DNA from 2 places in the Neobacillus sp. SAB-20_R2A genome. Region 1 is predicted to be linked to the other one. Evidence: predicted binding sites of a transcription regulator. Region 1 holds the regulator's gene; the other holds the start of a gene.
The links. The regulator CtsR, encoded in region 1, represses protease genes until heat stress. The targets are predictions, from matches to a motif close to ATGGTCAATAAAGGTCAAACA.
Positions count from the first base shown of each region.

Region 2: a site for CtsR is predicted at 7,415-7,435, ahead of V5M37_RS08415 (ATP-dependent Clp protease ATP-binding subunit). Genes of this name have one in related genera too.

Region 1 covers NZ_CP145895.1:95,514-105,840, forward strand. Annotated here, with positions in the region: rRNA gene V5M37_RS00505 (23S ribosomal RNA) at 1-1,110, shown strand, start outside; rRNA gene rrf (5S ribosomal RNA) at 1,350-1,466, shown strand; gene V5M37_RS00515 (CtsR family transcriptional regulator) at 1,710-2,171, shown strand; gene V5M37_RS00520 (UvrB/UvrC motif-containing protein) at 2,192-2,740, shown strand; gene V5M37_RS00525 (protein arginine kinase) at 2,743-3,825, shown strand; gene clpC (ATP-dependent protease ATP-binding subunit ClpC) at 3,830-6,271, shown strand; gene radA (DNA repair protein RadA) at 6,381-7,763, shown strand; gene disA (DNA integrity scanning diadenylate cyclase DisA) at 7,767-8,840, shown strand; gene V5M37_RS00545 (PIN/TRAM domain-containing protein) at 9,035-10,123, shown strand; gene ispD (2-C-methyl-D-erythritol 4-phosphate cytidylyltransferase) at 10,141-10,327, shown strand, end outside.
Region 2 covers NZ_CP145895.1:1,689,141-1,699,467, reverse strand. Annotated here, with positions in the region: gene glpK (glycerol kinase GlpK) at 1-514, opposite strand, end outside; gene V5M37_RS08460 (glycerol-3-phosphate responsive antiterminator) at 644-1,198, opposite strand; gene V5M37_RS08455 (hypothetical protein) at 1,210-2,433, opposite strand; gene V5M37_RS08450 (DUF58 domain-containing protein) at 2,430-3,626, opposite strand; gene V5M37_RS08445 (AAA family ATPase) at 3,623-4,573, opposite strand; gene V5M37_RS08440 (hypothetical protein) at 4,691-4,885, opposite strand; gene V5M37_RS08435 (YkvS family protein) at 5,120-5,308, shown strand; gene V5M37_RS08430 (DUF6254 family protein) at 5,367-5,486, opposite strand; gene V5M37_RS08425 (lysostaphin resistance A-like protein) at 5,613-6,227, shown strand; gene V5M37_RS08420 (GerAB/ArcD/ProY family transporter) at 6,254-7,303, opposite strand; gene V5M37_RS08415 (ATP-dependent Clp protease ATP-binding subunit) at 7,507-9,660, shown strand; partial or broken gene V5M37_RS08410 (transposase) at 9,937-10,126, opposite strand.

The DNA of each region.
Region 1 (10,327 bases):
AGGTCTCTGCAAAGCCGCAAGGCGAAGTATAGGGGCTGACGCCTGCCCGGTGCTGGAAGGTTAAGAGGAGGGGTTAGCGCAAGCGAAGCTCTGAATCGAAGCCCCAGTAAACGGCGGCCGTAACTATAACGGTCCTAAGGTAGCGAAATTCCTTGTCGGGTAAGTTCCGACCCGCACGAAAGGCGTAACGATCTGGGCACTGTCTCAACGAGAGACTCGGTGAAATTATAGTACCTGTGAAGATGCAGGTTACCCGCGACAGGACGGAAAGACCCCATGGAGCTTTACTGTAGCCTGATATTGAATTTTGGTACAGCTTGTACAGGATAGGTAGGAGCCTGAGAAACCGGAGCGCCAGCTTCGGTGGAGGCGTCGGTGGGATACTACCCTGGCTGTATTGAAATTCTAACCCGCACCCCTCATCGGGGTGGGAGACAGTGTCAGGTGGGCAGTTTGACTGGGGCGGTCGCCTCCTAAAGTGTAACGGAGGCGCCCAAAGGTTCCCTCAGAATGGTTGGAAATCATTCGCAGAGTGTAAAGGCACAAGGGAGCTTGACTGCGAGACCTACAAGTCGAGCAGGGACGAAAGTCGGGCTTAGTGATCCGGTGGTTCCGCATGGAAGGGCCATCGCTCAACGGATAAAAGCTACCCTGGGGATAACAGGCTTATCTCCCCCAAGAGTCCACATCGACGGGGAGGTTTGGCACCTCGATGTCGGCTCATCGCATCCTGGGGCTGTAGTCGGTCCCAAGGGTTGGGCTGTTCGCCCATTAAAGCGGTACGCGAGCTGGGTTCAGAACGTCGTGAGACAGTTCGGTCCCTATCCGTCGTGGGCGCAGGAAATTTGAGAGGAGCTGTCCTTAGTACGAGAGGACCGGGATGGACGCACCGCTGGTGTACCAGTTGTCTTGCCAAAGGCATCGCTGGGTAGCTATGTGCGGACGGGATAAGTGCTGAAAGCATCTAAGCATGAAGCCCCCCTCGAGATGAGATTTCCCATAGCGTCAAGCTAGTAAGATCCCTGAAAGATGATCAGGTTGATAGGTCAGAGGTGGAAGCGCGGTGACGTGTGGAGCTGACTGATACTAATCGATCGAGGACTTAACCAAAATCGAAAAGCGGAAGCGGCCGGTTAGCAACGTATGGCCTGGAGGGCTTTGACTGAGATAAAGGAAACACGATGAGCGCTAGCGAATCGATGTTGACTTATCGTAGGGAAAAGACCGAAGGACACTAGTTGCTGGACGCTGGAGCTAGACAATTATCAAAGTAATAAGGTGAACTCGTTTTTACTAAACTTCTTCTGCGTTATCTAGTTTTGAGGGAATGAAACCTCTAATTCAATAGGTCCGGTAGCAATGGCGAGAAGGTCACACCCGTTCCCATCCCGAACACGGAAGTTAAGCTTCTCAGCGCCGATGGTAGTTGGGACGCAAGTCCCTGTGAGAGTAGGACGCTGCCGGGCAAATAAAAAGACAACCTGAAAATGGTTGTCTTTTTTGTGTTGTAAAGTGCGAATGATGCACAAGAACCGTCCCTATGCATCACAATCCTTCAAATTTAGTAGTTTTTTCCCATCAATCATAGGTTTCGCAACCGCGAGATTTGGAGAAAATCATATAATAGTGAATCGTTGCATCTGGAAATAAAATTGAGTATAATTAATGTCAAATATAGTCAAAGTCAGATGGTGCAAGGGGGTGGGAAGATGAGAAACATCTCCGATATTATCGAGAAATATCTGAAGCAGGTTTTGGATATGAGTGAAGAAGATATTGTGGAAATCAAACGCAGCGAGGTTGCTGATAAATTTCAATGTGTTCCTTCACAAATTAACTATGTCATTAACACCCGATTCACGATTGAACGGGGGTATGTCGTGGAAAGCAAACGGGGCGGGGGCGGATATATCCGGATTATTAAGGTGCAGTCTCATGATTCGGCCCAATTGATTGACCATTTGCTGTCACTTATCCATAGCCGTTGCAGTCAGGCAAGTGCGGAGGATGTGATTGGCCGGCTTATTCAGGAAGAGATTATTACAAAAAGAGAGGCTAAAATCATGTTAAGCGTAATTGACCGATCTGTTTTGTATATTGAACTTCCATACCGGGATGAATTAAGAGCAAGAATGTTAAAGGCAATGTTAACATCTTTGAAATATAAATAATATAGCCAGAGGGTGAAAGTATGATTTGCCAAGAATGTAATCAAAGGCCTGCGGCACTCCATTTTACAAAAATTATTAATGGTGAAAAGACGGAAGTGCACCTTTGTGAAAAGTGTGCTCAGGAAAAGGGCGATATGTTTATTTTTAATGGTGAATCAGGGTTTTCTTTTAATAATTTATTAGCAGGTTTATTAAATTTCGACCCGGCATTTCAACAGCCAACCGAGAGCCCGTTTCAACAGGCAGAAATCCTGCAATGCCACCATTGTTCCATGACATTTCCACAGTTTTTGAAAGTAGGACGCTTCGGCTGTTCCCACTGCTATGAGACCTTTAAAGAACAATTAAAACCTGTTCTAAGGCGGCTTCATGGCGGAAATTGGACCCATAACGGGAAAATTCCAAAAAGAGTTGGCGGGGCCATTTATCTCCGCAAGCAAATTGATGAACTGAAAAACTTGTTAAGAGAATCTATTATCCATGAAGAATTTGAAAAGGCCGCAACCATCCGCGATGAAATCCGTCAGCTGGAGAAAAAATTAGCGGCTGGTCATGAGGGAGGGGAATAACGGTGTCGCTCGAACGTTTTTTAAATCAAGCGGTCAGCTCCTGGATGAGTGAGGAAGGGCCTGAATCCGATATTGTCCTCAGCTCGAGAATTCGCTTGGCGCGAAACTTGGAAGCATATAAATTCCCAACTCTTTTTTCACATGAGGAAGCTAAACAGGTTATTAATGAGCTGGAGGGCATTTTGGAAACTTCCAGCCTCCGAAACTTTGGGCATTTGGAATTGCTGAAAATAGATGAGATGCAGCCGCTGCAAAAGAGGGTCTTGGTTGAAAAACATCTAATCAGCCCGCAATTGGCAGAGGATTCACCATATGGTGCCGTTTTATTATCCGAAAATGAAGAAGTTAGTATAATGATTAATGAAGAGGATCATATACGGATTCAATGCCTATTTCCTGGGCTGCAGCTAAAAGAAGCATTAGATGCTGCCAATGAAATTGACGATTGGCTTGAAGGTCATCTCCAGTATGCTTTTGATGAAAAATACGGCTATTTAACAAGCTGTCCAACAAATGTCGGCACTGGCCTTCGGGCATCGGTGATGATGCATTTGCCGGGTTTAATTTTAACACAGCAGATTAACCGGATTATTCCAGCCATCAATCAATTAGGGTTTGTGGTTCGGGGAATTTACGGTGAAGGAAGTGAAGCACTCGGCAATATTTTTCAAATTTCCAATCAAATTACCCTTGGAAAATCTGAAGAAGACATGTGCCGCGATTTAATGGGGGTTGTCAGCCAGTTAATTTCACAAGAAAGGTCGGCACGTGAAGCATTACGCAAAACTTCGAACATACAATTAGAAGACAGGGTGTTCAGGTCCCTAGGGGTCCTAACCAACAGCCGGATTATTGAAACGAAGGAAGCTGCAAAGTGTTTATCGGATGTTCGTCTTGGAATAGATATGGGATATATAAATTATGTATCAAAGAACATCTTAAATGAATTGATGATTTTAACGCAGCCTGGTTTTCTTCAGCAATATGCTGGAGGACCATTAAGACCGCATGAAAGAGACATAAGGCGGGCGGCATTAATTCGGGAACGTTTTATAATGGAATCTAAAAATATTGGTGAGGAGTGATAGTATGATGTTCGGCCGTTTTACTGAAAGAGCACAAAAGGTTCTAGCTTTAGCACAGGAAGAAGCAATTCGTCTTGGGCATAACAACATAGGAACTGAGCATATTTTATTGGGATTAATCCGCGAGGGTGAAGGGATTGCAGCTAAAGCTCTTTATGGACTTGGATTAGGCTCAGATAAGATTCAAAAAGAAGTGGAAAATTTAATTGGCAAAGGGCAGGAAGCCTCACAGATTATTCACTACACTCCGAGAGCCAAAAAGGTAATTGAACTTTCAATGGATGAAGCACGCAAACTAGGACATTCCTATGTCGGGACAGAGCATATTCTGCTTGGACTGATCCGTGAGGGAGAAGGGGTGGCAGCCCGAGTCCTTAATAACCTTGGGGTAAGCTTGAATAAAGCGCGCCAGCAGGTATTGCAATTATTAGGCAGCAATGAGAGCGGCGGGCAGCATGGCGGAGCATCTGCCAGTGCCAATACGCCTACACTTGACAGCCTGGCAAGAGATTTAACAGCCATCGCCAGGGAAGGCAGCCTTGACCCAGTGATTGGCCGCAGCAAGGAAATTCAGCGTGTAATCGAGGTGCTGAGCCGCCGGACTAAAAACAACCCGGTATTGATTGGCGAGCCTGGGGTTGGTAAAACAGCTATTGCGGAAGGCCTTGCCCAGCAGATTGTCAATAATGAGGTGCCAGAGATCCTTCGCGATAAGCGTGTCATGACACTTGATATGGGAACAGTAGTTGCGGGAACCAAGTATCGCGGCGAGTTTGAAGACCGTCTGAAAAAAGTAATGGATGAAATCCGCCAAGCCGGAAATATCATCCTGTTCATTGATGAATTGCACACATTAATCGGTGCTGGCGGGGCGGAAGGTGCCATTGATGCTTCCAATATTTTAAAACCATCGCTTGCCCGTGGCGAGCTGCAATGTATCGGGGCGACAACCCTTGATGAATACCGCAAATATATCGAAAAGGATGCTGCCTTAGAGCGCCGCTTCCAGCCGATTAGGGTGGATGAGCCGACTGCGGAAGAATCCGTTCAAATTTTAGAAGGGCTGCGTGACCGCTATGAAGCCCACCATCGTGTCTCCATTACCGATGAGGCGATTGAAGCAGCGGTAAAGCTTTCCGACCGTTATATCTCAGACCGTTTCCTGCCTGATAAAGCGATTGATTTAATCGACGAAGCAGGGTCTAAGGTTCGTCTTCGTTCCTATACCACTCCGCCAAACTTAAAAGAGCTGGAAGTGAAGCTCGAGGAAGTGCGGAAGGAAAAGGATGCAGCCGTGCAAAGCCAGGAATTCGAAAAGGCGGCATCATTAAGGGATTCAGAGCAGCGCCTGCGTGAGCAGCTTGAAGAAACGAAGAAAAGCTGGAAGGAAAAGCAGGGCAAAGAAAATAATCAAGTAACAGTTGAGGATATTGCCAGCGTTGTATCGAGCTGGACGGGAATTCCGGTTTCTAAACTTGCAGAAACAGAAACAGCGAGACTGCTTAACTTAGAAGAAATCTTGCATTCTCGCGTGATTGGTCAAGAAGAGGCAGTTTTGGCTGTATCCAAAGCGGTCCGCCGTGCGAGAGCAGGATTAAAAGATCCAAAGCGGCCGATTGGCTCCTTTATCTTCCTTGGACCAACCGGGGTCGGGAAAACAGAATTAGCCCGTGCCCTTGCTGAGGCAATGTTTGGCGATGAGGATGCGATGATCCGGATCGATATGTCGGAATATATGGAGAAGCATTCGACATCCCGCCTTGTCGGTTCCCCTCCAGGCTATGTAGGATATGAGGAGGGCGGACAATTAACCGAGAAAGTCCGCAGAAAGCCATATTCAGTTGTCCTTTTGGATGAAATTGAAAAGGCGCACCCAGATGTGTTTAATATCCTGCTCCAGGTATTGGAAGATGGCCGCTTAACCGACTCGAAGGGAAGAACAGTCGATTTCCGCAATACAGTTCTGATTATGACATCTAACGTCGGTGCGGAAGCCCTGAAGCGGAATAAGTATGTCGGCTTTAATATCCAGGATTCTGCCCAGGACTACAAAGACATGAAGGGCAAAGTTATGGAAGAGCTGAAGAAAGCATTCCGTCCTGAATTCCTGAACCGGATTGATGAAATAATCGTCTTCCATGCACTTGAGAAAAAGCATTTGGAGGAAATTGTTACATTACTATCTGATCAGTTAATTAAGCGATTAAAGGAACAAAAAATAGAAATCGAACTAACTCCGGCGGCAAAAGGGAAAATTTCCGAAGAAGGCTATGACCCTGAATATGGGGCAAGACCGCTTAAACGGGCCATTCAAAAACATATTGAAGACCGCCTGTCGGAAGAGCTGCTAAAAGGGAATTTATTGACCGGCCAGCTTGCTGTTATTGACGTCGAGAATGGTGAATTTGTCGTCAGATCAGCTGAGCAAACGAGTTTGGCAAAATAATTATGTAAGATGAAACCAACTAAGGGAGGTACACGTAAATAATGTTAAATCGTGTACCTCTTTTTCCATGTAAGGGAACGTCTTTTTCGCACAGAGAGGAAGAGCAAGAATGGTAAAGCGAAAAACAAAATTCATGTGTCAGGACTGCGGATATGAGTCACCAAAATGGATGGGAAAATGCCCAGGATGCGGCGGCTGGAATCGAATGGTCGAAGAAGTAGAGGTTACCGGGGCGCAAAGACGGGGAGCATTTGCCCATTCTCAGGGCGGTTCAGGCATTCTTTCTAAACCGGTTCCGATTACTTCGATTGAAACGGTCAGCGAGCCGAGAATCCATACTGACTTAAAGGAATTGAACCGCGTTCTTGGCGGCGGAGTTGTTAAGGGGTCATTAGTATTAATTGGCGGCGACCCGGGCATCGGAAAATCAACGCTTCTTCTGCAAGTATCTTCACAGCTAGCAAATAAGGATCATCAAGTATTGTACATATCCGGTGAGGAATCCTTACGGCAAACCAAGCTTCGGGCGGAACGGCTGAACATCGCCTCGCCAAATTTAATGGTATATGCGGAGACAAACCTTGAGGAAATTAACAGGACCATTGAAAGCACAAATCCAAGCTTTGTCATTATCGATTCCATCCAAACGGTTTACCACCCGGAGGTTACCTCAGCACCCGGTAGTGTTTCTCAGGTTCGCGAATGTACGGCTGAATTAATGAGAATTGGCAAAACGAAAGGCATTGCCATCTTTATTGTCGGGCATGTTACAAAAGAAGGGTCGATTGCCGGTCCTAGGCTGCTCGAGCATATGGTGGATACGGTCCTTTATTTTGAGGGTGAAAGACACCATACCTATCGAATTTTACGTGCTGTAAAAAACCGCTTTGGATCCACAAATGAAATGGGAATTTTTGAAATGAAGGAATTTGGCCTTGAAGAGGTCGAAAATCCATCGGAAATTTTTTTGGAGGAGCGCTCTAGAGGTGCGGCAGGATCGACTGTTGTCGCTTCGATGGAAGGGACCCGGCCTGTTCTTGTGGAAATCCAAGCACTTATTTCGCCCACCAGCTTTGGGAATCCGAGAAGGATGGCAACAGGGATTGACCACAACCGAGTACCGCTCTTAATGGCTGTTCTAGAGAAGCGGGTCGGAATGCTCCTCGCCAATCAAGATGCCTATTTAAAGGTTGCCGGCGGAGTGAAATTGGATGAACCGGCCATTGATTTGGCGATTGCCGTAAGCATTGCTTCAAGTTTTAGGGACAAACCAACAAGGCCGACAGATTGTATTATTGGGGAGGTCGGCTTAACGGGAGAAGTGAGACGGGTTTCAAGAATCGAGCAGCGTGTTCAGGAGGCTGCCAAAATGGGATTTGAGCGGGTTATCCTGCCAGCTAATAATCTTAGTGGCTGGAATGGGCCAATAGGTGTCGAACTCATCGGTGTTTCGTCGGTCAGCGAGGCGCTGAAGGCGGCTTTGGGAGGGTAGCGGATGGACAATAAGAGATCAGGGGAACTATCCATTCATGATGTAGTACAGTTAATTGCACCGGGTACCCCGATTCGAGAAGGACTTGATAATGTTTTACGGGCCAATACCGGAGGGTTGATTGTGATTGGCTATAACGAAAAAGTAAAAGCGATAGTCGACGGGGGATTTGAAATTAATTGTTCCTTTTCACCAAGCTTTTTATATGAATTGGCGAAAATGGACGGGGCAATCATCTTAAATGAAACCGGAAATAAAATTTTGATTGCTAACGCCCAGCTTGCCCCAGATACTGATATCGCCTCTACGGAAACGGGGATGCGGCACAGAACAGCCGAACGGGTCGCCAAGCAGACAAAAGCGCTTGTGATTGCAATTTCCCAAAGAAGAAATGTTATTACTTTGTATCAGGGGAATTTTCGTTATGCCCTCAAGGACATAGCTGTCATTTTAACAAAGGCGAATCAGGCCATTCAAACACTGGAAAAATATAAATCCGTCCTAGAGCAAAGCATTACCAATTTAAGTATTTTAGAATTTGAGGATTCTGTTACGTATAATGATTTTCTGCTTGTCCTCCACCGCTTTGAAATGGTCTTAAAGATTAAAAATGAACTGCTGGGGTTCCTGTATGAACTGGGGACTGAAGGCAGGTTGATTCGGCTGCAGATGAATGAAATATTGACAGAACTGGAAGAAGAAATGATGCTGATTATGAAGGACTATGCGTTTGATAGAGAGGTAAAACCAAACGAAGTCCTGCAGCGGATGCAGACTATGACGGCGAGCGGGACCATAGACGACATGGTTTTGTTAAGGCTATTGGGGTACCTCGGCTATGTTCACCTCGATGAATACCGAAATCCGTGCGGATACCGGATTCTTAATAAAATCCCCAGGCTTCCTGGTGTCATCATCGAAAATCTTATCAATAACTTTGGAAATCTGACAAATATTCTGACTGCAACAGTTGAAGACCTTGATGACGTGGAGGGAATAGGGGAAATACGTGCGAATAAAATCAAAGAGGGCTTCAAATTAATTAAAGAGCGATTATATACGGATCGTCATCTATAAAACTATTGAAAAAATCTAAAAGGCTATGTTAAAATAAATGTTTTTCATTTATTTGACACTCCCATTTTTCGATGCTACCCTAGATTTTAACGTAACAAATTTGTTTCAAAATCAACACAATTTGGAAAAATAATCTTACTTGCAACGTTTCAATTTTCCTATTGTGTTTATAATGAAAAAGAGGAGGTGAAGGAATGTTAAAACGAATTGTGCAGGCGTGCTTTCTCATTACTGGGGGAACGCTTGGAATTTTGTTTTTGCCACAATTACTTGTTCTACTTCATCTAAATGATAGCCAACTTATCAATAATTCCTATGTCACTGCTATTTTAGGTGCTATTATTTTTTATCTTATAACCTTTTGGGCAGTAGATTACGTTATTAATTTTATTAAATGGGCTGAAGATTCATTAGTAAAGATTCCTGTTACAGATGTTTTATTTGGAAGTATTGGCCTAATATTTGGCTTGTTGGTTGCCTTCTTGATCGGCTTTGCCCTAAATGCCGTACAAGTACCAATCTTAAATGAAGTGGCCCCGATTCTATTGACCTTGTTATTTGGATATTTAGGATTCCAGGTGGGATTTAAAAAACGCGATGAACTTCTCGGTTTGTTTGGCCGAGGTAACGGCAAGAAAAAGAACGCTGAAGAGGAAACAGATAAGGCGGAATTTAAATCTTTAAAAATATTGGATACAAGCGTCATTATTGATGGACGCATAGCTGATATTTGCCAAACTGGATTCTTGGATGGGACGATTGTCATTCCCCAATTTGTGCTTGAGGAATTGCAGCATATTGCGGACTCTTCTGACGTGTTGAAACGCAATCGCGGCAGACGAGGATTGGATATCTTAAATAGAATCCAAAAGGAGCTGGCTGTAAAAGTAGAGATTTACGAGGGAGATTTTGAAGAAATTCAGGAAGTCGACTCGAAGCTTGTTAAGCTGGCGAAAATAACGAACGGAATTCTTGTGACGAATGATTTTAACTTAAATAAGGTTTGTGAATTCCAAAATGTCTCCGTTTTGAATATCAATGATCTGGCAAATGCTGTGAAGCCAGTCGTTCTTCCAGGTGAAGAATTAACTGTTCAAGTAATCAAGGATGGTAAGGAATATCATCAAGGTGTTGCCTATTTGGATGACGGGACGATGATTGTTGTGGAAGAAGGAAGAGAATATATCGGCAAACGAATTGATGTTCTCGTAACGAGCGTCCTGCAGACATCTGCCGGCAGAATGATTTTTGCCAAACCGAAACTTTTAGAAAAAGCTTTGTAAAAAGGATTGTGTTATTTATGACTTACCGGGTCATTATCCCTGCCGCCGGTTCCGGAAAGCGAATGGGGGCGGGGAAAAACAAGCTTTTGCTTGAACTTGAAGGTGTGCCAATCCTCATTCATACACTTAAAGTTTTTGCGGATGATGAGGATTGCGAGGCCATTATTTTAGCGGTAAATCCGCAGGATGAAAAGGAATTCACGG
Region 2 (10,327 bases), 1.6 Mb from region 1:
ATTTCCAAATCAGCCAAGTGTCAATTGTCCCAAATAGCAATTTCCCTGCTTCCGCTTTTTCCCGTGCTCCTTCAACATTATCTAAAATCCATTTTACTTTCGTTCCTGAAAAATAGGCATCAATCAGCAAACCTGTTTTATTACGGAAGGTTTCCTGATACCCTTTTTCTTTTAACTCTTCACAAATTTCGCTCGTTTGTCTTGACTGCCAGACGATAGCATTATAAACAGGAACTCCTGTCTCTTTATCCCAGACAACAGTTGTTTCCCGCTGATTGGTAATACCGATTCCGGCAACCTGTTCCGGTTTAACTCCTGATTCCGAGAGGACAGCAGCTATAACAGCAAGAATAGAACCCCATATTTCATTGGGATTGTGCTCTACCCAGCCTGGCTTTGGAAAATACTGAGAAAACTCCTTCTGGGCGGAATAGACTATTTCGCCACTTTGATTAAAAAGAATTGCACGGGAACTTGTAGTTCCTTGATCTAGCGATAAAATATACTTTTCCATACTTACACCTCACATTCAAAAAAGGAGAACCACAAACTAGCCGCATTAAACGACCAACTGTGTTTCTCCTTATCTCCGTCACAAAATATTAACTTGTTAAATTGAGTATATAAAGTTCTGAAAACGGTGTCAACCTATTTTTTCAAATAGGTTCCAGAGTTCTCTTTTTGAGGTTGTTATTGCACTGGCGCCTGCATTTAGGGCATTTTCGATCTCATCTGCTGTTCGAATTAGTCCGCCTGCAAAAATCGGGATATTAATGCGTTCTTTCACTTCTTTAATCATCCACGGCATTGCCCCTGGAAGAACTTCAATATAATCCGGCTGGGTTTTTTCGATTAGCTTATAGCTTTTTTCAAGGGCGTGGCTGTCAATTAAAAAAATCCTCTGAACCGCGATGACTCCCTTTTGCTTGGCTTTCTGGATCACTCCAGCCTTTGTGGAAATAAGTCCGTACGGCTTGAACTCCTGGCAAATATATTCCGTTGCATATTCATCATTTTTAATGCCATGAATTAAGTCAACATGGTAGATCATTTTTTTCCGAGATTGGTTGGCCATTTGATTAATATTTTTCAGCTGGGCAATATGCATATCTAAAAAAACCCCAATTTCGTACGGACTTTTTAAAAACTGTTCAAATTCCTTCATGTTTCCAGAGGCCGGCAAGATTTTTTGTTTCATCGTATTTAAGTTCACCTACTAGTTTTAAATGTCTGCTTTTTTTGTTCTTTTCGTATTTCCTTCAGTTGCAATTTTAATGTTTGTGCTTCCTGTTGAACATAGTTCTTATCCTCAATAGAAGCTTCATCTCCGCCATAGCGTACCCTTTCATAAATTTGAATGGTTTCATTTGACAAATGAAGTCCAGTCCTCTGCCGCCACTCTTTAAGCGTCTCGTTTGCTGCTCGCCCTAAACGCAAACGCTGCGCAAATTTTTCCAGCCGAAAAATTTCCTTTCGAATAAAATCATCCGGCGGCACTGCCTTTCTTTTAAAAATGGAGGTGAATACTCCGCCAGGCTCACCTTCCGAAATAATCATGGAATGATGAAAATGACTGCCTGATTCCTTCAGTCTTGATTTCTTTCGAAGCAAATATATGACAAACCCAACTACAGTGCAGAGAGCAAGAAAATATAAAACATTTTCCGTTACTTCGAAGGATCTTGGCTGATAGTCAAATCCCTCGTTTGTACCTTCCCCAACCTTTGTGGTAGGTTTATAGTCGCTGCTGCCAAATAAGGATAGAGCAAATTCGATAAAGCGTATCACAGGGACTGCAAGGCCTGAAAATAGAAAAACAATACCTTGCAAAATACTCGAGAAAATCAGCTGAATATATTTTAATAAGAACATAAAGGCAATTCCAATCACTGTCACACTTGCCATTATTCTAAAAAAATAAAAGGCAAATTTCGCTTTGTCATTGGTAACTGCAGACCACTTCCTACAGAAACCGTCCGTTATGATGACGACAATAAAAAGGATAATTTGAGAAATAATCGCATTTTGATATGGATAGGAAATCATTGCGGAATACACAAGGGCGATAATCCCAAGAGTAAATGAAAAAAATAACAATATGGTTTTTGAAAGCCCTGAACTTTCATCATAAATGGAAATTCCTCGCCAAAAAACAAACAAACCTATTACCGATGCGAAAAAAAGAGACAGCCCCTTAAGATGACCGATGATGACGATGGCCGGCAAGATGATGACTAAAAAAAGCCATTTCCCCTTATTTGCAAACCTTTCTAGCAATATGAAAAATAAAATAATGCTGATAAAGCCTAAAGAAGAAAACAGCAAAATAGGCGGAAACCTTTTTTGACCGATAAAAAATAAAAACAGGAATAAATTAGCAATGATTATTTCTAATATAAAATGTGAGGACGCGGCTGCAATTCGATACATCATAGTGGCAGCCTTCTTTCTTTTTGAATTTCCAACTCACCAAAAAGGCAATCTTCCCCTGCTAACGTCAATTCCATTAATCTCACACCTTTTTGCGCTTCATTTAATAGCAGCCTATTTGTTTCCTCAGTCCTGACTCCGAGATGAATAAAAAAGGGCTGTCTTGCGAAATGGCGCTGATAGAATGAAACAAGCTGATGATAGGGCAAAGTTGTATTAAGTGAACTGACGGAGGAAAGGGTTTCCAGAACCTTTTGTAAATGCTCTTTTCCCTCCCCTTTGGGCAAATAAAGAAAAGGTGTGCTCCCTGCTGTTCGAACGTTGATACATAAAGAAAAAGGGAATTGCTGTTGATAGGCATAATACGCAAATTCTGCAATCGCACTTATGTATGTTTCAAGATCACCGGTAATGGAATGCCCATTAGAAATATTCAGGCCGATTACGCAGCCCGTTTCAGAAATTTTTTCATAAAGTTTCGTTTGTAAAATTTGCTTTCTAGCACTTGCTTTCCAATGAATTCGGTTAAAGCTGTCGGTTGAAACATAGTCCCGAGTTCCTAACGGACCGAGGCGCTCCTCAAAAACAGAAAAGGGAACGGCATTATGTCCTTGTCGGATTGTCTTTTGTTCCATTAAACCTTTTACCGGTAAGGTGGATGGATAAACAACAGCCTGTTGTTTTAACAGAAATCTGGACTCTAACACCATTTCCCCAAACCCAATTAAACTTGGGAGACGGTATTCGATTTTGCGAATCCGAGCAATGCCTCTTTTGATTGCCGTAAATGGAATTTCCACATGTTTTGTTTGATTAGTAAAAATGGAAAAAGGGACATTAACCTCGTACAAAGAAAACCCATCTTCTTGTTCATTTCCTTTGGGAGCTACATAGGAATCAAAGGAGACTCTTAATTCCCCTTTAATGATTGGATACCCATGGTTTTTGAACACTATGTCCCAGTTACCCTCCTCACCAATAAAAAAGCGATTCAATTCATTTCTATCTTCTAAAACAAGGCCGTTCCCTACTTTCTTCAAATAATAACGATTAAACATGATTATTGCCAGAAAAAAGCCGGCTAAAAAAAGAGTCCATTTTGATTGGATATAGAGTCCAATTATAATCATAACAATGGCCAAACCGACAAGGCCAGGAATTACCTGGTCCTCTATTGAATATTTGTTCCAGTTCATCCGTTTGCCCCCGCTTCTACTGGAACAGGAACCGAATCGATAATTTCCAAAATAATCTCCTCTTGGGATTTGGTTAGCGACCCTTCGATTGATAGGATGATTCGATGTCCGATTACAAATGGAGCAACTGACTTTATATCAGCAGGCGTTACATAGGTGCGTCCGTTTAAAAAAGCTTTCCCTTGAGAAGCTTTCATAAGTGCCAATGTTCCCCGCGGGCTGACCCCGAGTTCAATACTGCTGTGCTCCCTCGTTCTTCTGATAATAGATAGCAGGTAATCTTCAATATCGTTTGTCATGTAAACCTTGTTTACTTCCTTCTTTAACTCCTCGAGATCAGAAAGAAAAAAAACGGGACTGACTGGATTCTGCCCTGGATTTACCTGGCCGTTATGCATTATCTGTTTTTCTTCTTCAAATGTAGGATAACCCACCTTTATTTTCATAAAAAAACGGTCCATTTGCGCAACAGGCAACGGGAAAGTCCCTTGCTGGGATTCTACCGGGTTTTGCGTTGCGATGACCATAAACGGCTCATTAATCGGAACAGTAATACCGTCAATCGTGACCTGTCGCTCTTCCATAACCTCTAATAAACTGGATTGTGTTCTCGGAGTTGCTCGATTAATCTCATCTGCCAAGACAAGGTTAGCCATTATTGGCCCCGGGCGAAGCTCAAATTCCTGAACCTTTGGATTAAAAAATTGGATTCCCGTGACATCACTCGGAAGAACATCGGAGGTAAACTGGATTCTAGAAAAGTGTCCGCCAATTGCTGCTGCAAAACTTTTCGCAAGCATGGTCTTCCCCGTCCCTGGCACACTTTCAAGTAAAATATGCCCATTAAACAATAAAGAAATTGCCATCAACTCTACTTCCAAATCTTTTCCGACAATTACTTTACTAATCTCCTGCTTTAATGATTGGATATTTTCTATTAAGGCCATTCCCTCAGCTCCCTGGAAGTTTCTTCTATATATGTAGTCCTTTTATTTTATCAAATTTTTCCACTTTTCCAAACATACTGGTAAAAAAAGAACCCTATTATAAATGGGTTCGTTCCTTTAACTTCTCGGCTCTTTTAAATATTGGTAGAGAACATCTCCATTCCGCTGAGCAATGCCGCGGAAGTGTTTAAAATCTTTTCTTTTTACCAGCACCTGACGGAAATCCATAAATTCCCCAACGTTAACGTAATATTCGGAAAGCTCTCCGTTCATAAGACGATTTAAGATATCGTTAACTGTTTCTTCCCTCATTTTTCAGCACCTCTTTCCACTTCCTTATTTTAACGTAAAAACCTAATTTAAAGCTAATTTCATCCCTAAATATGAAAACGTTACCATAATCTAATTATATTTCCAGAATTTTTTTACAAAAACATATAAGAAATTAACTAAATTGTAACATTAACACCTTTACGAATTTGGAAAAATAGTGCAAACTGTTATTTAAATAGTTTTTAAGTTTGCTAGATAAAGGAGAGAGGAAATTTGAAAAAAGCAGAGGTAGGAAATATCATCGAATTTCGCGGCGGACTACAAGGGATTGTTGAAAAGGTGAATGAAAATTCTGTAATAGTTGACTTAACATATATGGATAATTATCGTGATTTAGAATTAGATCAGCGTACAGTTGTTAATCATAAAAATTATAAGGTTGTTAAAGAAACCGCTTACTAATTATTTGAAAAGGCAGAATGCACACTGCCTTTTCTTCTTTTTTATACCGGAAAACCGTTTATTTTCCTTGGTCCGTTTCCTTTGAAAGTTCTTTAAACGATTTAACTTTGCCATGAGGATTTTGATCCTGCTTTCTGACCGTCCATTCACGTTCCTTTTGACTTTGTGATTTACTCATTCTCTTCACTCCTTTCTCGATTATATTTTTTTCATTTAAAGATATTCTTATCAGCGTAATTGGATAAAATGTATATTGAAATCTTTTCCTTTACATATTGAGTTATGATCTTCGAAGGAGCCTATTATGGAATTAAAACGAACCCTGGATTTACGTCTAATTACCGGATTGATTATCGCCCATGCCCTACTCTTTTTTTCTTTTCATGATAAGGCGATATTTTGGTACATTTTTTCCGGTTCCATCCTAATACTAATCGCCTTTTCCACGTTTCAGGGAGACGTGGAAGATGAGGCCACTTTTATCAAGTATTTATTTTTAGGTGTCATTTCCGGTTTGCTATTATATTTGCTGTTTTGGATTGGCTATCAGCTGTTCGAGATGGCCAATTCAGGCTTTAAAAAAGATGTAAGACGTTTGTACAGATGGTTTGCCCCTTCGTTATTCTGGCACTATTTAGCCTTAATTTTAGTGGCAGCACCTGGCGAAGAAATGTTCTGGAGAGGGTTTGTCCAAAAAAGACTGTTAAAATACCTCAAACCGTACGTCGCCATTATTTCTAGCTCTATATTATATGGGTCAGTCCATATTTATTCGGGGTCCTTTTTACTAATGTTCGCTGCCTTCGTCTCTGGTCTTGTCTGGGGGTTTTTATACTTTTGGAAAAAAAGCATGCCCCTCGTTATTGTTTCTCATATCATTTTTGACATGATGATGTTCATTTTTCTGCCACTAACATAAAAGCAGCTGACCTGAGCAGCTGCTTTTCAATTTCTTTCTGGGGGTGTAAATGGCTTCATCCACAGGAGAATAAAAAAACTCATGCAAATATAACCGAACAACGGATAGAGGTAGGACAAAAGTGTTCCATAATTCACCAAGCTAATTAAGTAAGATACTGTAAAAATAGCCGTTACAGAAACTAGCGTCGGTACAGGCATATATTGCTTTAACTGCCGGTCGAGACCAAAAACATTCCCAATAACTGAAGTAAAAATTTCTCCATAAATGATAAGAACAAAAATCCAATAGAAAAACGGGGCTAAATTTCTCATAATAACGGCCATCGGAATTTCATATAATTCCAGGTTTGGGAGCATGATTAATGTAAAGTGGCTGGCAATTAATATTACCGTCAAAGCCACACCACCAAGAATTCCCCCCCATTTGATCGTCCAATCGTCCTTCACTTCTGATGCAATCGGCACTAGTACCGCTTGAGCAAGTCCAAGATTCAAGGCAGCATACGAAAATGGTGCAATAACGCTTTTCCACCCATCAGAAGCATGAGGAATATACAAAAATTGCTCTAAAAAGTTTGGCATTTGCAAAGACAAAAGCATTAAAATCAAACTAAACCCAATCATTAAGGGAACTACAAAGGTATTGACAGCAAAAAGCCCCTTAGTACCTACAAGCATCACCAAATAGGATAAAAAAATGGTGATAAACACCCCCGCATTTTTTGGCAATCCAAGCTGTTCTTCAAAAACAGCTCCTGCTCCTGCCAGCATAACGGCACTTACCCCAAGCAGCATAAATAGCATAAAAAAATTGATGATGCCTCCAGCCCATTTTCCAAATAAATAATCATTAAATTCCTGGTACGATTTTGCATTAATTTGCGCAGCGATCCTCATCAGTTTTGAACCAATTACAACGAAAAGATAGCCGCTCATTAATATACTTATAAAGCCAAAGAAACCAAACCGTGAGAAAAATTCCACGATTTCTTTTCCTGTAGCGAATCCTGCTCCAACAACAGTCCCCACATAGACTGCCGCTATTTGAAAAGCTTGATTCCAGCTTTTTTTCACATCATCTCCCCCTTATCACAAATATATGACCAAAGGGACAAACAATGACGAGCTTTTTCTCGTAAGCTTATTTTCCTATCATGGAAAAAATTTCACCAAGCGAAAGACTTGAAAGTCAAAAAAGGTCAGAGTATACTATGGTCATAAGGTCAAATATAGTCAAAGTCAAATTGATAAAAGCTAATAACAAGGAGGTTGTTTACATGCTTTGTCAAAAATGTAATCAAAATCAAGCAAATGTACAATTAAACATGAATGTTAATGGGCAGCGTCATGATTTGAAACTTTGCCATGAATGCTATACAAAGGAGAAAAATGCATTAGGTGCAGGCTTTGGAATGAATAAGAACCCATTCAACGGTTTTCCATTTGAAGAGCTTTTTGCTAGCAAAAACTTTTCCCAAGGCCACATTCCAAATGGTCAATTTAGTCCGGCAGTTGAGAATAAAAACGGCCGCGGCGGCTTTATCGATCAATTTGGCCGTAACCTCACACAAATGGCTAAAGCCGGCTTGATTGACCCGGTTATTGGCCGTGATCACGAGATTAAACGAGTCATTGAGGTATTAAACAGAAGAAATAAAAACAATCCTGTGTTAATTGGTGAACCTGGTGTTGGTAAAACGGCAATTGCGGAAGGTCTTGCCTTAAAGATTGCCGATGGCGATGTACCAGGCAAACTGCAAAATAAAGAAGTTTATTTATTGGATGTAGCTTCTTTAGTTGCCAATACCGGGATCCGCGGTCAATTTGAAGAGCGGATGAAGCAGTTAATCGCTGAATTGCAGGAGCGGAAAAACATCATTTTATTCATTGATGAAATCCATCTGCTTGTTGGTGCAGGCTCTGCTGAAGGCTCTATGGATGCCGGCAATATTTTAAAGCCGGCCCTTGCCCGCGGTGAACTTCAGGTTATTGGTGCTACGACATTAAAAGAATACCGCCAAATTGAAAAAGATTCAGCCTTAGAACGCCGCTTCCAGCCTATTCAGGTTCAAGAGCCTGATACAGATGCAGCCATTGCCATCCTTAAAGGGATTCAGAAAAAATATGAGGACTTTCATGAGGTCAATTATTCAGACGAAGCCGTCCACGCTTGTGTGACCTTATCGCAGCGCTATATTCAAGACCGCTTCCTGCCTGATAAGGCGATAGATTTATTAGATGAATCAGGTTCAAAACTAAATCTAACTACAGATTATCGGAATAATGAACAAATCGAGGCCCGTCTTAAGGAAATTGCCGCTAAAAAGGAAACAGCATTAAAAAAAGAAAACTATGAACTGGCAGCAAAGCTTCGTGATGAAGAAACACAACTTGAAAAGGCATTAAATAGTGCCTCAAAAACGGAGCGACCAGTTGTTTCAGTTTCCGATATCCAAAAAATTATTGAAGAAAAAACTGGGATTCCGGTCGGTAAACTTCAAGAAGACGAGCAGTTTAAAATGAAATCACTGGAAGAGAATTTGAATAAAAAGGTTATTGGCCAGGAACAAGCCGTTCAGAAGGTCGCAAAAGCTGTTCGCCGCAGCCGTGCCGGTTTAAAAGCAAAAAATCGTCCGATCGGGTCCTTCTTATTTGTCGGTCCAACAGGTGTTGGTAAAACAGAATTATCTAAGACTCTTGCAGAAGAATTATTTGGCACGAAGGATTCGATGATTCGACTTGATATGAGCGAATACATGGAAAAACACAGCGTATCAAAATTAATTGGTTCTCCTCCAGGTTATGTCGGCCATGAGGAGGCTGGTCAATTAACCGAAAAAGTCCGCCGTAATCCATATAGCATTATTCTCTTGGATGAGATAGAAAAGGCCCATCCTGACGTCATGCATATGTTCCTGCAAATACTTGAGGACGGACGTCTTACTGACAGCCAAGGAAGAGTGGTAAGCTTTAAGGACACCGTAATTATCATGACAAGTAATGCCGGCGTTGGCCACAAAAACATTCACGTTGGCTTTGGAACATCCAATGCTGTGGAAGAAGCTAGCATCCTTGACTCTCTTGGCAGCTTCTTCAAGCCGGAATTTTTAAACCGCTTTGACAGCATCATTGAATTTAAACCACTGGATAAAGAGCATATCTTATCTATTGTCGACCTAATGGCTTCTGAGTTGCAAGAAACATTAAAAGAACAGAACATTGAACTAACCATTTCAGTAGAAGCGAAAGGAAAATTAGCAGAACTTGGCTACCATCCTTCATTTGGTGCTCGTCCATTAAGACGTGCCATTCAGGAACAGCTCGAGGATAAAATTACTGATTTTATTTTAGACCAGCCAGATGCTAAACATCTTTCTGCTATTTTAGAAGATGGCCAAATCAAAGTTGTCACTGAAAAGGTGACAGTTTAAAAATAAAAAGCGAAGCCCTACGTCTTCGCTCAGATTGTCGAGAAAGGGTATTTTTCTCGGCAATTTTTTATTTTGTCCAAACCTAAAATACCAAACTTTTAATGTTTATCCCTGCTAATGGGCCTGTTGATTTCCGCTCCGGGCACTCGCTTTCCGCGGGGAGCTCCTGGAGCCTCCTCGGCGCTTTTGGCGCCTGCGGGGTCTCCACTCCAGTGACCTCTATATCCCGCAGGAGTCAAGTGCCCTCCGCTCCAATCAACAGGGAGGCAAATCAACCTAAGTATTGCTGCACACATTTTCCATCCTTGATAAGTGCGTTGCAACCTTTTTCATATTTTGGCAGGCTGCAGTAAGAAGAGCCTGTTCTCTTACATTATTCACTCCCTGTAACCGGCAATTGCGAAGCCCATTGCAGCTCTTTTGAATCTGCGAAGCTTCGCTCAATTTTTTCCTTTCTAAATCTATAAAGCATTCTTCCTGATTTAGATAAACGATTTTATTAGAGTTGAGGGACTTAATCGAATACACCTGTTGATTGGCGCGGAAGGCACGAAGACTCCTGCGGGAGTACGGGGCAGGGGAGACCCCGCAGAAGCGTAGCGCCGAGGAGGCTCCCCGTCACGCCCGCGGAAAGCGAAGTGCCTGGAACGCCAATCAACAGACTTAT